Regions from separate parts of the Neorhizobium sp. PAMB6630 genome, predicted to be linked through region 1. Evidence: riboswitches for the same ligand, from Rfam matches in the RefSeq annotation. Region 1 holds a riboswitch; the other holds the start of a gene.
What was found. A riboswitch is a leader RNA that binds a small molecule or an ion and turns the genes downstream of it on or off. The one in region 1 is predicted to bind cobalamin.

Region 1 (7,968 bases):
CCCCTCGGGATTGTCGTGGACCAGCAGCCGCACCATCTGGAGTGCCACCGCCCAGCCTTCGGTCCGCCGGTTGAGAGCACCGATCTGCTCGCGGCTCAGCCCGAGATTGCGGTCTGCAAAAAATTCCAGCGCCTCATCGTCGGAAAAGCCGAGATCGGCGACGCCGATCTGCTTTAACTCCCCGTGCAAGCGAAGCGCCGACAGCGGAAACCGCGGCGGGCTGCGCGAAATCAGCACCAGTTTCAGGTGGTCGAGCGCGCGATCCGCCAGGATCTTGGCCATCAGCGCTTCCGTCGCATCGGTCTGCGCCAGATGATAATCGTCGAGGAACAGAACCAGTGGCTCCCCGATGCGGCGAAGGCGCGTGGCAAGGATCGACAAAAGCGAGGCCACCGGCAGGCTTGCCGCGTCCAGGCCGCCGCCTTCATCCGGGAGGAGCGGCTGCAGAGCATCCAGCAGCGTCAACAAAAACTGCCGCTGGTCGCAATGCTCCGGTTCCAGTGACACCCAAAGGCAACGAACCTTCAGCGCAACCAGCGTTTCGTGCCACTGCGCTGCAAAGGATGTCTTGCCATATCCCGCCGAACCGACGACCGTCGTCAGCCGGCGCAGGCCTGAACGTTGCAGGCCATCCAGCAGACCGCGCCGTTTGATCGGGCGCTGGCCATTGATCGGCGGTGCATATCGGTTCTGATCGTTCATGGTGCCAACTTGCGGCGGTGCGCTGCAATTGGCAAGTTCCTCTCGACGGCCAAACACGGCAACTCCCTGGAAATCCATGAGAACTGACAGGGTTTCAGACGAAAAATGTGTGTCTGGCCCGGGCCTGCAGGCGGCCTGCTGCTGCCGAAGTGTGCGATGGCATGCAAAACCTGCCATTCAACCGCTCAGCGTCGGCGGACCTGCCGCTCCAGCCGCCTTTGCAGGTCTTTGTGCAGCACCGGTTGGCCGTGGCCGCAATAGAGCGCGAGTGCGACCAAACCAGCGGTTCCTGCGATGGCTCCGGCGAGGGCCATGTTATCGACAAGCGAGAAAACGAAGGCGGCGCTGAGCACTGTTGCAGCGGCAAGCACGGCCACCAGAAAGGGAAGCGGGCTCTGCAACAGGTGCTTTCCCCCGCGTTTGTCACCGTCTTCCGACGCAACAGGCAAAGCATAGATGCCATAACGGGCGTGACGTTCGGCGACACGCTCTGAGAAGAGCGGGTCAAGCGGCTCGTTTCGCGATGTCCACAGGTCGCGGCCACAAAAAGCAAACACCGCCCAGACCACAAGTCCGACAAACAGCAAGATCTCGAATGCGAGATCATATTGCCCGGTGACAAGAGACGTCACGAGCGAAGCCACAAGGCCCGCCTCGAAGACGGCCGCGATCAGAAGAACTGCGGCCGCGCCCTGTTTCATCTGGCACCGCCTGCGCGGGCGACGGGCCGGCGCGTATCCAGCGAAGCCACCTGCGGGTTGCGTTCCAGCAACGGCGCCAGACTGTGTGGATGCCCGAAGAGGAACCCTTGAACCCACTTGGCCCCGGCCGCCTGCGCGACGACAAGATCCGCCTCGCTTTCGACCGCCCCGACCACGACCTCTTCTGCCACGTGGCGGGCAAGCGAAATCAGATGGCCAAGCAGTTGCGGCGCGTCCGAACCGCGGGTGCGGATACGTCCGGCATCGATCTTGATCACATCGAAGCGCGTGTGGCGCGCATATCCGATGGAGCTGAAGCCGGTGCCGAAATCATCGAGTGCGACACGGCAACCCACTTGCTGAATATGCGACACGAACTCCACCACCGCCTCGAAGCTGTAGGGACGCCCCGATTCCGAGATCTCGATGACCATGCGGTGACCGATGCCGGCCTCGCGCACCAGGCGCGGGAAAACCAGCCGCCACCACAGATCCTCCGAGGCTGACAACGCTGACATATTGCATCCCAGCACCGCGTCGGGCCGGCGGCACAGTTCCGCGATCACAGCCTGGGCGATGCGGCGATCAAACACCTGCGTCAGACCAAGACGCTCCAGTGCCGGCGCGTAAACGCCAGGCATGACAACGCGGCCATCTTCGTCCGACAGGCGCACGACGCATTCCGAATAAAGCAGGTTTGCAGCGTCGGTTGCACTGCAGACGGGCTGCTCCACCAGCGCAAAGCGCGCATTGAACAGCGCTTCATAAGCAATCGCCGCCGCACTCATGTCGATGCGGTATTCCTGAGCGCTGACCTGCGAGGCCGTATGCAGGGCTTCCGAGGTTTCGGGCGCCGAATTGCGGCAGCTGAGAGCAACAACGATACGGTTATAACCAACCGATATGGGCAGGGCGGCCGCGGCACACATGGCCTCGTTGACGCGCGACCAGCTCGGCATACCATTGCAGCACTCGAGCGGAGCGGCCACGCCCCAGCTCTCAATGCTGAACGGCGCGTCCATCGAACGCTCCAGGCGGCGGGCGACTTCCGCCAGCACGCGGCCGGCGACACCCTCGCCGAAATGCGCGGAAATATCTCCGAGATTATCGATAGTAATGCACATGGCGGCGGTCGCATTCATCAAAGCGCCCTCCAGCTGATCATGTACACGCATCCTGCAACGCCACCGGCATAGCAAGAAGCGTTACCCACTTCGTTGATGAACGGCCTGAATACACCGTTCGAGGAACCAACGATATCGAGCTCATCCCGGTCCGAGGAGCGCTTGCGCAGAAATTCTACCGCATCGCCATACCCCGGATTACAGCTATCATAGCTGATTTCACCCTGCATAAAGGGATCCCTTTTTCCGACGGTGTCTTGTATTAAGAAGTCGTTAATTTTTCAGTGTTTTATGAATTCTGGGTTCCAACAAAACGCGAGTTATTTTTACAAGATTTATCGCATTATTGTCAATGGTAACACTTATAGTGAAATCAAGCTTTCTGCGCATTTTTTGTACCTTGGGCACTGAATAGGCACGGCGCCGAAAGTGGAAAAATCATATATTTCAAGCCACAAACTGTATACCGACACAGAACGGCAGAATTTGTCTGCCGCCTGAAACTTTGTTGCCAGCCAACCCCGCAATCGGGATTGCAAAGAGCGACGCAGACGAACAATGCGCGACACCGCAACTCACACATCAAGCAATGAGCGATAGGCGCCGGTCGACGAAGCAAATCAGCGTCAGCGGCGATCTAGCGCATTGATCCCTAAATGAAAAGCCAGTTAAAACATATTCATGACTGCGCATAAACGGACCCGAGGCAGGGCCAAAAGGCCGCACCGCACCCTGGCTCCAGTCCATCACGGCGAAGAACAAAAGGAGTGTCGCGCCGCTCATTTCGCTCGGCGAAGCACCCGCTCAGCTTTTACCGCAACACTATATCTGACGACAGATTCGCCTGCAAATGAGACAAGAACAAGGCAAACAGCGGTTTGCCGTAACGTCGCACCGCGACATGGCAGAAGATCCGGCGCAGGCGCTAGTATTTCTTTCCGGTATCGCTCCAAAACGGGACGGAAGAAAAACATGCAAGAACCGTTTCCGACGCGCCCGTCCCGAAAAGGGGCAAATTTTGCCGCGCTACCGTGATCACCGATCCATTATGGAGCGGGCAAGAGTTGAGCACCCTAGAGCGCTTGCAAACCCGCAACTGACGATCCCCGTAGCCGCGACGGGATGCCCGCATCCTTCCGGCGGGGATCGACCATCGCCAAACCCGCCAGGCGGCAGGGACCGGACGCCATGTCACAATTTCCGATAGGTCGAAGGCGCTCGTCATGAGCATCGCCGGTCTGAACCACGCTGCCGGCTGGCGATTCGCTGTCAGCACGCACCAAGCGGGCAAAGCCGCTCCTGTGCAAAATCCGGGAAACCCTCTGGACAAAACACTTGCGCGCCTCTAGACGTAACGATATTACATTACATAACGAAGGCAGATCGTTTTGCGGTCATGCTGCGCCTTGACGCGGTGTTGTATGGCAGCTTAACTGGTCGTTGATGGTTCCCCAATCCGGCTTTCCGGACGAGGGGATTAATAGGGAACACGGTGCAGAGCCCATTTGGGGTCCAAAGCCGTGGCTGCCCCCGCAACTGTAAGCGGATGCCGATCATCCTTGTGGCGCCTGATAAAGGCGCCATGCCACTGCACGACAAAAGCGTGCGGGAAGGCAGATGAGAAGCGCTAACCGTGAGCCAGGAGACCTGCCATCGCACTGAAGTCCAACGTCACGGGCGGGGATGCCCGGAACAGGAGCTGACAATGAATGACACTCGCTTTTGCGAGCACCGCATGTCGAACCCTCAAGCGCCCCAAACGCCAGACATCCGTTCACCGAGGCTGGCTGCAGCCGAGGTGCCTTATCGCAGGTCCGTTTGACGGCCATACACTGACAGGGTTTGACCAATGATTTCCAGCATGACGCAGTTGCTGCGCCGGGCCGTACCGGCTTTGCAGCTTTTTGCCGGCCTTGCCGCCACATTTGTCGCTTCGGGCGCTTTAGCCACTGAAACCACCTATCCGCTGACGCTCCAGAACTGCGGGCGACAGATTACCTTTTCAAAAACGCCGGAAAGGGCCGTGTCGCTCGGACAAAGCACGACGGAAATTCTCTATATGCTCGGTCTCTCCAAGACAGTGGTTGGCACGGCCGTCTGGCTGGGGCCGGTGCTGAAGGGTTATGAGGAGGCCAATGCGGCCGTGCCGCGCCTTGCCGATAACGACCCGAGCTTTGAAAGCGTCATCGCCACAAAGCCCGATCTCGTCACGGTGCAGTTCCAGTGGCATGTCGGGCCAAAGGGCACCGTCGGCTCGATTGCTCAGTTTGAGGATCTCGGCGTGCCGGTCTACACCTCGCCGTCGGATTGCATCGGCAAGGACAATTCCTCCGGCGGCGACGGTGTGCGGGCAGAAGCCTTCAGCATGGACCTGATCTACCAGGAAATCCGCGACCTCGCCCGGATCTTTAACGTTCAAGATCGCGGCGAGCAGGTGGTGGCCGATCTTGTGGCGCGCGAACAGGCCGCCCGCGCCAAGGTGGCAGGCGCCACGTCAAAACTATCGGCCGTCTTCTGGTTTTCCAGCGCAACGCTTGCCGCAGACCCTTATGTGGCCGGCAAGAACGGTGCGCCGGGCTACATCATGAAGGCGCTCGGCATAGAAAACGTCATCGACAGCGACGAGGAATGGCCAACCGTCGGCTGGGAAACGATTGCACGGGCCAACCCGTCGATCATCGTCACCGCCCGCATGGAACGGCGCCGTTATCCCGCCGATGACATCGCCGTCAAGACGGCCTTCCTGCAGAAGGATCCGGTTGTCAGCCTGATGCCGACGGTGAAGGCCGGTCATGTGGTGGAAATGGACGCGCAGACGATGAACCCGACCATCCGCACCATCGATGGCATCGAGGTTCTGGCCGATGCGATTGCCAAGGCGGGCCTTTCGCGTTGAAGCACAGCCGCACGCGCATGGCGGTGGGGGCAGCCTGTGCTGCCCTTGCTGCCCTTCTACTCGCGCTCTGGTTTGGAGCCGCCATCGGCGAAACGGCAATTCCGTTCGAGGTGGTGGCGAAAACTGCCGCCAACCGCCTGTTCGGCGCCGGTTACCCGCTTGATGCCATCGATGAAGGCATCGTGTGGAGCTACCGGCTGTCGCGTGTGGTGGTGGCCGCCTGCTGCGGGGCGGCGCTCTCCTTGTCTGGCGTCGTGCTGCAGTCGCTGCTGCGCAATCCGCTGGCCGACCCTTACGTGCTCGGCATTTCCGCCGGTGCGTCCACCGGCGCGGTATCGGTTGCGATCTTGGGGCTCGGCGGCGGCATGATCGGCCTGCCGCTCGGCGCCTTTGCCGGCGCCGTCATCGCCTTTGTGCTGGTCAGCCTCTTGGCCATGCGTGCCGGGCGCGGCTCGGCCGCCATCATTCTGGCGGGTATTGCAGGCTCGCAGCTCTTTCACGCGCTGACCTCCTTTGTCGTGACGAAAGCTGCCAATGCCGAACAGGCGCGCGGCATCATGTTCTGGCTGCTCGGCAACCTCTCAGGTGTGCGCTGGCCGGATGTGACGCTGGCACTGCCGGTGGCAATCGTCGGCCTTGTCATCTGCCTGGGGCAGGCCCGCGCGCTGGATGCCTTTGCCTTCGGCAAGGAATCGGCCGCCTCGCTTGGCATTCCGGTGCGCCGGGTTACCGTCATCCTCATTGCAACGACGGCGATGATGACGGCGGTCATGGTGTCGCTGGTCGGCTCCATCGGGTTTGTCGGGCTGGTCATTCCGCATGCCACCCGCATGCTGGTCGGCGTGCGCCACGGCGTTCTTCTGCCGGCCGCCGCCATCGTCGGCGCCATCTTCATGATTGCGGCAGACGTTCTGTCGCGTATTCTCATCCAGGGTCAGGTGCTGCCAATCGGCGTGGTGACGGCGCTTTTTGGCGCCCCCGCCTTTGCCCTCATCATGAGCCAGCGGAGGGCAAGTCTTTGAAGGTCGAGGCAGACAATCTCTCGCTGGTCAGCGGCGGCAACATGCTCGTGCGTGATGTCTCGTTCACCGTCGCATCCGGCGAATTTTTCGGCATTATCGGGCCGAACGGATCGGGCAAGACGAGCCTGATTTCCATGCTCTGCGGGCTGCGCAAGCCGCGCACCGGCACGGTCACCCTGGACAGGGAACCGCTTGCAAAACTTGCCCGGCGCGATCTCGCAAGGCGTCTGGCGCTGGTGGAACAGCAGGCCGATACATCCGAGCGCATGACGGCGCGCCAGGCGGTGGAGCTTGGCCGCACGCCCTATCTCGGACTATCGTCGCCGTGGTCGCAAAACGATGATGCGATTGTCGATGCAGCGCTGAAAGATGTCGGTATGGCGCATCTTTCCGCGCGCCAGTGGCACACGCTCTCCGGTGGCGAGCGCCAGCGCCTGCACATTGCACGCGCGCTTGCCCAGGCGCCAAGGCTTCTGGTGCTGGACGAACCGACAAACCATCTCGACATCGGCCACCAGATCGGCCTTCTCGATCTGGTGCGTCATCTCGATCTGACTGTCATTGCAGCGCTGCACGATCTCAACCATGCCGCTATGTTCTGCGACCGCATCGCCGTGATGAAATCTGGCCGGATCGTTGCCCTCGGCCGCCCGGCAGAGGTGCTGACGCCTCGGCTGATCCGCGATGTGTTTGACGTGGAGGCTGTGGTGGAGCGCGGCGAAAGCAGCACTTGCTCCATCCGCTTTGCGCCGGCAAGACGGATGGCTGCGGAGTAAGAGGTAACCTCGCTCACGCAACGGCGCCCCAAAAAAACGCCGGGGCAAGCCTGTTGCTTGCCCCGGCGCTACATCAAAAAACTTAAGCAGCCGGCTGCTTGGTCTTGCGCAGGTACGGCAGAACCGCATCGAAGGCGCCAAAACGGGTGATCGCATCCTCGTTGGAGACGGCAGCGGTGATGATAACGTCTTCGCCCGGCTGCCAGTTGGCCGGCGTTGCCACCTGGTGCTTGGCCGTCAGCTGGATCGAATCGATGGCGCGCAGGATCTCGTTGAAGTTGCGGCCTGTTGTCATCGGATAGGTGAGGATCAGCTTGATCTTCTTGTCCGGGCCGATGACATAAACAGAGCGCACGGTGGCGTTGTCAGCAGGCGTGCGGCCTTCCGAGCTTTCGCCAGCACCGGCCGGCAGCATGTCATAAAGCTTTGCGACCTTCAGGTCCTTGTCGCCGATCAGCGGATATTCCACGTCATAACCGGTTGCCGTGCGGATATCGTCCTTCCACTTGCCGTGGCTTTCAACCGGATCGACGGAAATGCCGATGATCTTGACGCCGCGTTTCTGAAACTCGCCTTCGAGGCCGGCCATCGCGCCAAGCTCTGTCGTGCAGACGGGGGTGAAATTCTTCGGATGCGAGAAGAGAACCGCCCAGCCATTGCCGATCCATTCATGGAAATTGAGCGGCCCGACCGTGGTCTCGGCGGTAAAATCCGGGGCGATATCGTTGATGCGCAAAGACAAGGGAT
Region 2 (7,968 bases), on a different replicon from region 1:
GCCACGCGGGTCAAAAGCCCGTCACCGGTCTGCATCGGGGCAGAGAGCGCCGGGCAGGCGCCACGAGCCAGGGGAGAGAAGGGCGCAAGGGAGGAAGGAAGCGTAAGGGAGCTGGCCGGTGCCGTCGTCATCGGCGCTGCCTTTCCCGCGCAAAGCCGCGCAGGGCTTCCAGTTCGCGGTCCACCGAATTGCGGCGCGGCTGCCAGAGACCGCGCCGGCGCGCCGACATCAGCCGGTCGGCTATGGCGCCGGCAGCTTCCGGGTTCTGGTCGAGCACGAAATCGCGCACCGTCTCGTCTGCCACATAGGCATCATAGACGGCCTCGATCAGCCCTTGCGGAACCGCTTGCGTGGTTTCGGCAAAACCGACGAGCCGGTCCACGGTTTCGGCAAATTCGGCGGCCCCGCGCGGGCCGTGGCGCATCTGGCCGGCGATGAAGCGCGGGTTGACGGCGCGGGCGCGCACCACGCGGGTGATCGCTTCCGTGATCGAACGGGCGCGTGGGCGCTGGGGGTCGGTGGTGTCGAGCGCAATCACATCCGCCTTGCCGCCAAGGGCTGCGACGGCTGCCGCAAAACCGCCGATGAAGGCGACATCGCCGGAGCCGTCGAGCAGGTCTCGGCCGGGGTCGTCACCGGTGTGGACGAGAAGGTCTGCGCTCCGCACGCGCTCTTCAAACAGCGCGCCGGCCTGCCGTTCCTCGCCATCAGGCCCGCCAAAGGCATGGCTGGTCATGGAAAGATAGGCGCGGCCGAGATCCTCGCGGTTGTCCCAGTCACCGGACGAAAGCTGTTCCTCGATGCCGGAACCATAGGTGCCGGGTGCAGAGCCGAAGATGCGGGCAGGGGCCGAGCCTTCGCCCATGGCCGTTTCTGCGAGCGGATTGTCGCCGCCTGCCTCATCGGTGCGGGCGGCAATTGCGCGCACTGCTGCATCGAGAAGCGCGATAAGGGCCGGAAACATATCGCGAAACAGGCCGGAAATACGGAATGTCACGTCAACGCGCGGCCGCCCGAGATGCGCCGGCGGCAGAACCTCGATGCCGGTCACGCGCCCCGTTGCCGGGTCCTGCACCGGGCGCGCGCCCATCAGTGCCAGCCCCTGCGCCACCTCCTCGCCGCCGCTTCGAAGCGTCGCACTGCCCCAGAGGTCGATGACGAGGCTTTTTGGCCAGTCGCCATAATCCTGCATGTAGCGTCGGATCACCTCGTCGGCGGCAAGTTTTCCAAGCTCGAAGGCGGTCGGCGTCGGCATGGTGCGCGGATCGGAGGCGTAGAGATTGCGGCCCGTCGGCAGCACGTCACGCCGGCCTCGCGCCGGCGCACCGGAAGGGCCGGGGCTGATATGGCGGCCATCCAGCGCATCCATCAGGCTCTGGCGCTCGCGCAAAACACTGTCGGTGCGCGCCGGGTCCGTCTCGCGCGCGTCTTCCTGGCCAAAGACATGCTGGCCGTCCTTGATGGCAAAGTCCTTGAGGTCGCAGAGAAACGCATCGATGCGCGACAGCGCGGTATCGGGATCGTCGGTGTGCGAAACGCCGGCCTCGCCGGCAAGGCCGGTTTCCTCTGCCGCCTCGATGATCAGTTTTGCCAGACGGTCTCGGCGGCGGCGATCCAGCCCGTCGGCCTGCGCATATTCATCGACCAGAAGTTCCAGCTTCTGCTGGGCCTCGGACAGCCCAGCTTCGGCAAGGATCGGCGGCAGATGGCCAAGGGTCAGCGCTGCAATCCGCCGTTTGGCAACCGCCGCCTCGCCGGGATTGGACACGATAAAGGGATAGATCACCGGCAGATGCCCGGTAACAAGGTCTGGAAAGCAGCTTTTCGTCAGCGCCACCGTCTTGCCCGGCAGCCATTCCAGCGTGCCATGGGCGCCAACATGCACGATGGCATGGGCCTTCAGATCGCGCTGCATCCAGGCTCCGAAGGCGATCAGCGCATGGCGCGGCGGGCGGGCCGGATCGTGATAATCGGTGCGCCGGTCAGCTTCGCGGCCGCGATCTGGTGCAAGGGCGACCGTGATATTGCCGAAACGGGCGGCGTGGAAGGAAAAGCCATCTGGCCCAAACGCTTCGTCCGCCTGCGGTTCGCCCCAGGTGGCGGTGACGGCATTTTTGGCGTCGTCCGGCAGGGTGGCGAGATAGCGCGCATAATCGTCGCGGGCGAGGTGCTGCGATCCGGTCAGGATCCGGTCCATCAGCGCCTTTGCCGTGTCGGGAATATCCGAAACGCCATATCCTTGCCCGGCTAACTGAATGAGCATCTGCCGCACGCTTTCCGGCACATCCAGACCGACCGCATAACCGGTGCGGCCGGCAGCGCCCGGATAATCCGGCATCAGGATGACGATCCGGCGCTCAGCCCGCGGCGTCTGCTGAAGCGCCAGATGCCGGGCGATGCGGTCTGCCACGGCCTCCACCCGGTCGGGCTCCGGGCGGTTGGCAAAGCCCGAAAAACCATAGGCCGTGTCGCCTTCGCGCTCGGCCTTGAAGGAGAGCACGCCGGCCAGTATGCGCCCATCCAGTTCCGGCAGCACCACATGCATGGCCAGATCCGAGGGTCCGAGCCCGCGCTGGCTGCCGATCCAGGCCTCGCGTTTTGTGGTGGCGATGACAGCCTGAAAAACCGGCACGCCGAGCCGGTCGAACAGGGTTTTTCCGTCCGGTTCCGCGTGGCTGGCAAAGGCTGTCGCGGTGATGATCGCGGCAGGCTCAAGGCGCGACAACGTCTCGTGGAGGAAGGTGAGGGTTCCCGCATCCTTCAGCCCCGGCACGAAGACAGGAAGCGGCGCAAAGCCGCGCGCGGCAAGCGCTTGCGACAGCGCATCGATGGGGGCGATATCGCCGGCAAGCAGCATGGAACGGTAAAACAGGAGCGGCAGGATTTTTTTGCCCGCCAAACCCTCCAGCGCCTCTGGAAGGGAGACCACGCCGTGGCCGGGCCGGTAAAAGCCAAGTTTTGGCACGGCCTCAGCCACCGGCCGCACGTCGCCTCGACCATCTGCCAGCGCGAAAAGACTTGTCGCCAGCCGGTCGAGATTGTCAGGCCCGCCCTCGCGGAAGAAGGCGAGGAGGCGGGTGATCTCGTCGGTGGATACGGTGGAGGCGGCCGTCAGGCGGTCGTCCGTCTCGCTGCATTCACCGGGCAGAAGAATGAGGGGAATTTTGTTCCGGCGCGCCAGATGCGAAAGCTCTTCGACCCCGTAACGCCAGCGGTCATAACCGCCGAGCACGCGCACCATCAGCACCCGTGCATGGCGGGCGACCTTGTCGATCCAGAGATCGACGGACATCGGGTGGCGCAGGTCTGAAAGCTGGGCAAGGCGCAGCGACAGGTCTGCGCGCGACAGCCTGTCCCAGGCGGATGCCATGCCGTTCAGGTCGCTGTCGGTAAAGGACAGCACCACCACATCGCCCGGCGTCTGGTTGAGATCGACCGGTTCGATCAGATCGTCGAGCGACGAGGATGTGGTGGCAAGGATGTGCATCAGGCCGCCAATATTTGTCCGATTCGGGCGGCATCGATGCCCTTTTCGCCGATCACGACAAGGCGCGAACGACGGTCTTCGCCGACACCCCAGGCGCGGTCAAAATAATGGTTCACGCGCGGGCCGACGGCCTGCACCAGAAGCCGCATAGGCTTGCCCTTTACTTCCACATAACCCTTGATGCGCAGTACCTTTTCGGCCGCCGTCACATCGGCAATGCGCCGGCTGAGGCTTTCGGGATCAGAAATTGCGGAGATATCAAGAACAAAGCTGTCGAAATCGTCGTGCTCGTGGTCCAGTTCATCATCGTGATGCGTCTTGCGGTTCTCGATGTCGTCCTCGACGGCAAGCCCGAGGCCGATGAACACGGCCGGATCGACCGCGCCCTTTTCAGAATTGACGATGCGCACCGCACGCGGCAGGTGGGCGCTCACATGGGCGCGGGCCTTTTCCAGATCGGCAGCGGAAAGAAGATCGGCCTTGGTGAGAATGACGAGATCGGCGCAGGCAATCTGGTCTTCGAACACTTCCTCGACGGGGTCGTCATGGTCGAGCGCGTCGTCGTTGACCCGCTGCGCCGCCAGTGCCTCCATGTCGTCGGCCACGCGGCCTTCGGCCAGCGCCAGCCCGTCCACAACGGCGATCACGCCATCCACGGTCACGCGGCTTTTGACGCTCGGCCACTGGAAGGCCTGGATCAGGGGCTTCGGCAGTGCAAGGCCGGAGGTTTCGATCAGGATATGATCCACCTTCGGTTCCATCGCCAGAATGCGGTCGATCGCCGGCACGAAATCATCGGCCACCGTGCAGCAGATGCAGCCGTTCGCCAGCTCAATGATGTTGTCTTCGGGGCAGTTTTCGATGCCGCAGCTTTTCAGGATCTCGCCATCGATGCCGACATCACCGAACTCGTTGACGATGATGGCAAGCCGCTTGCCCTTGATGTTCTGCAGCGCCTGGGCAAGCAGCGTGGTTTTGCCGGCGCCGAGAAAGCCGGTGACAACCGTGCAGGGAATGCGGGCGAGGGAAGAGGTCATGGGATCGTCCTTCAAGGCTTCTGGTTCTGGGATTGAACGGGCGGAAACGGCGGAATGCGGGCAATCATGCCGCGTTTCAGGCTGTCCGGGCGGCCTTTCCACGGCATCAGCCCATCGGCCGAGCCGGCAAGCAGGCGCGCGCCCATGAGAAGATCCTCGCCGCTCTCGGTGGTGAGATCACCGAAAATATAGCTCCAGCCGGTGCTGCTCTGGATGCTGGCGCTGAGGCCCCGCTTGCAATTGGCAAGGCAGGCAACACTCTTCACCTCGATGCCGGGTTCGTTATGGTGAGCAAGGTTTTGTGCCAGCACGGCGCCCTCACGGGGGGCTGCCGGGTCTTGCGTGGCGCTGCGGCAGGTTTCGCAGACATGCACGATAACCGCACGGACGGGGATATCCGCCGTCTCTGGACGCTCGTTTCGTGCTGATAAATCCACTGTCACCCCACCTTTACCGATGTGCCTGAACGGCCTGTCAAACGATAGCGGGGTGCAGACACGGAAGGCTGCCCTCGGCGCCCCCCTGTCTTTCGAAAACTATCCGTTCCGGAGCACCCCGCCCGGCTGGATCATCTGTCGTCAACGGCAGGTCTCCTGGCTCGCGGATCGTCGCCCGTGCGCCGCCTTCCCGAAGTTGCCTTCAGTGGCCTGATGCGCCGGACTACCCGCTTACAGTTGCGGGGGCAGCCGTGGTTTAGGTTTTTGAAAAACCGCACCACGTTCCCTCTTAGCTTTCCCCGTTGCCGGGAAAAGACCGTTGTCCCTGTCACTATGCGCTTAGCCGCTTGCGTGTCAATGGCAGCGCGCAAGGCATTGCCGCGGGAAAAGGTTCGACTATAGTCCCGCCTCCCGAGGATGCGCCAGGAGAGCCTGATGAAGGAAATCGACGAACGCGAGGCCGAACGCCACCGCCGCAAGATGGAAAACCGCAAGGCCGTGCAGGATGCGGAAGTGGCGGAAAAGACCCTCGAAAAGGGTCTGCTGATCGTCAATACCGGCCCCGGCAAGGGCAAATCGACGGCAGCCTTCGGGCTTGCGCTGCGCATGCTCGGCCATGGCCGCAAGGTGGCGGTGGTGCAATTCATCAAGGGTGCCTGGGATACGGGCGAGCGCGTGGCGCTGCAGGCGTTTGGCGACCGGATGATCTGGCACACGATGGGCGAGGGTTTTACCTGGGACACGCAGGACCTGAAACGCGACGTGGCCGCCGCCGAACGCGCCTGGGACAAGGCGCTGGAGATGATGGCCGAGCCTGACGTCGGCCTCTTGATCCTCGACGAGTTGAACATTGCACTGCGCTACGATTACCTCGATCTCGAGCGGGTGATTGCCGATCTCTCAGCCCGCCGGCCGGACCTGCATGTCATCGTCACCGGGCGCAATGCCAAGCCTGCGCTCATCGAGGCCGCCGACATGGTGACCGAGATGACGCTGGTGAAACATCACTTCAAGGCAGGCGTGAAGGCGCAGGCCGGGATCGAGTTCTGATGACGCAGCAACGACCCGCCAAGGCATTGATGTTCCAGGGCACCGGTTCGGATGTCGGCAAATCGCTCATCGTGGCGGGGCTTGCGCGTGCGTTCACCCTGCGCGGGCTTCGTGTTCTGCCGTTCAAGCCGCAGAACATGTCGAACAATGCGGCGGTGACCGCCGATGGCGGCGAAATTGGCCGGGCGCAGGCGCTGCAGGCGCGTGCGGCGCGGGCGCCGCTTTCCGTCCACATGAACCCGGTGCTTCTGAAACCCCAGAGCGAGGTTGGCGCGCAGCTGGTGGTGCAGGGCCGTGTGGAAGGCAATGCCAAGGCTGCCGAATACCAGGAGATCAAGGCCGGCCTGATGCCGCGCGTGCTCGACAGCTTTTCCCGCCTGAAAGCCGAGGCCGATCTGGTGCTGGTGGAGGGGGCGGGCAGCGCATCGGAGGTGAACCTGCGGCGCAATGACATTGCCAATATGGGTTTTGCGCGGGCCGCCGACGTGCCGGTGGTGCTGATCGGTGATATCGACCGCGGCGGCGTGATCGCAAGCCTTGCCGGCACGAAACTGGTGCTGGAGCCGCAAGATGCCGCGATGATCCGCGCCTTTATCGTCAACCGCTTTCGCGGTGACCCGACGCTGTTTGCCGAGGGCATGACGATGATTGAGGGTTTTACCGGCTGGGCACCCATCGGCCTCCTGCCGCATTTTGCCGAAGCCACAAGTCTTCCGGCCGAGGATGCGCTGGCGCTTCAATCCAGACCCGCCGCAAAGGTCGGCACCAAACTCCGCATTGCCGTGCCGATCCTGCCGCATGTATCCAATTTCGATGATCTCGATCCGCTGGATGCCGAACCACAGGTGGAGCTTGTGCGGGTAAGACCGGGGGAGGTTCTTCCAGCCGATGCCGATCTTGTGCTGCTTCTTGGTTCAAAAGCCACGATTGCAGACCTGCAGGTGCTCAAGCAATCCGGTCTGGATATCGATATCGCCGCCCACCGTCGCCGTGGCAAGCCGGTGCTCGGCCTTTGCGGCGGATATCAGATGCTCGGCAAGACGGTGGCGGATCCCGAGGGTATCGAAGGTCCCGCCGGTGCCGTGGAACAGGGGCTCGGCCTCCTCGACGTGGAAACCCGGCTGACCGGGCAAAAACATCTCGTCGCAGTCTCCGGCGAGACGGCCGATGGAAACTCCTTTGCCGGCTATGAAATGCATGTCGGTGAAACGACCGGACTGGACCGGACGCGATGCTTTGCCCAGATCGGCGGTGAACCGGAAGGGGCTTGCTCGGCCGACGGGCTGGTCAGCGGCACCTATATCCACGGCCTGTTTGCCGATGACCGCCAGCGCTCGTCATGGCTGACGCGGCTTGGCGGCGATGAAACGCGGCTTGATTACGAACAGGGCGTGGAGGACGTGCTCGACCGGCTCGCCGCCCATCTGGAACGGCATCTCGATCTGGATCTCTTGCTCAGCCTCGCACGGTAAAGAGGAGGGCGAGGAGCCCGAAGAGGATGATCAGCAATAGGTCTGCGATACGCGAAAGGGCAAGCGCGCGGCGAATATCCGCGCTGGTCGCCTCGCGCCGTCCGCCCTCTCCCATCACATGATCCTCGACCAGGACCCCGCCATAAACGCGGGGGCCTGCAAGACCGAGGCCCAGCGCGCCGGCTATGGCGGCCTCTGGCCAGCCGGCGTTGGGCGATTTGTGGTGGCGCGCATCACGCCGCACCGCAGCCCAGGCCGCTTTCGCCGACGCGCCCGGCAGAAGGGCGGCGGCTGCAATGAACAGCAGCGCCGTCAGGCGCGAGGCGGGCAGGTTGATGAGATCATCAAAGCGGGCTGCCGCCCAGCCGTAGGCGCTGTAGCGGGCGTTCAGGTGGCCGATCATGCTGTCGGCGGTATTGGTGGCCTTGTAGGCGCAGGCACCGGGCAGCCCTCCGACGCCGAGCCAGACGGCTGGCGCGGTCACG

Region 2: another riboswitch for cobalamin. It lies ahead of AC4CWF_RS00910 (DUF1636 family protein); the one in region 1 lies ahead of AC4CWF_RS21275 (ABC transporter substrate-binding protein).

The regions. Positions count from the first base shown of each region.
Region 1 is NZ_JBZAYV010000002.1:545,322-553,289, forward strand. Features, by position in the region: gene AC4CWF_RS21255 (LuxR C-terminal-related transcriptional regulator) at 1-759, opposite strand, end outside; gene AC4CWF_RS21260 (hypothetical protein) at 888-1,403, opposite strand; gene AC4CWF_RS21265 (EAL domain-containing protein) at 1,400-2,545, opposite strand; gene AC4CWF_RS21270 (hypothetical protein) at 2,545-2,757, opposite strand; cobalamin riboswitch at 3,955-4,196, shown strand; gene AC4CWF_RS21275 (ABC transporter substrate-binding protein) at 4,389-5,423, shown strand; gene AC4CWF_RS21280 (FecCD family ABC transporter permease) at 5,441-6,445, shown strand; gene AC4CWF_RS21285 (ABC transporter ATP-binding protein) at 6,442-7,221, shown strand; gene AC4CWF_RS21290 (peroxiredoxin) at 7,304-7,963, opposite strand.
Region 2 is NZ_CM177836.1:196,895-204,862, forward strand. Features, by position in the region: gene cobG (precorrin-3B synthase) at 1-131, opposite strand, end outside; gene cobN (cobaltochelatase subunit CobN) at 128-3,487, opposite strand; gene cobW (cobalamin biosynthesis protein CobW) at 3,487-4,524, opposite strand; gene AC4CWF_RS00910 (DUF1636 family protein) at 4,536-4,961, opposite strand; cobalamin riboswitch at 5,091-5,297, opposite strand; gene cobO (cob(I)yrinic acid a,c-diamide adenosyltransferase) at 5,397-6,011, shown strand; gene AC4CWF_RS00920 (cobyric acid synthase) at 6,011-7,483, shown strand; gene cbiB (adenosylcobinamide-phosphate synthase CbiB) at 7,467-7,968, opposite strand, start outside.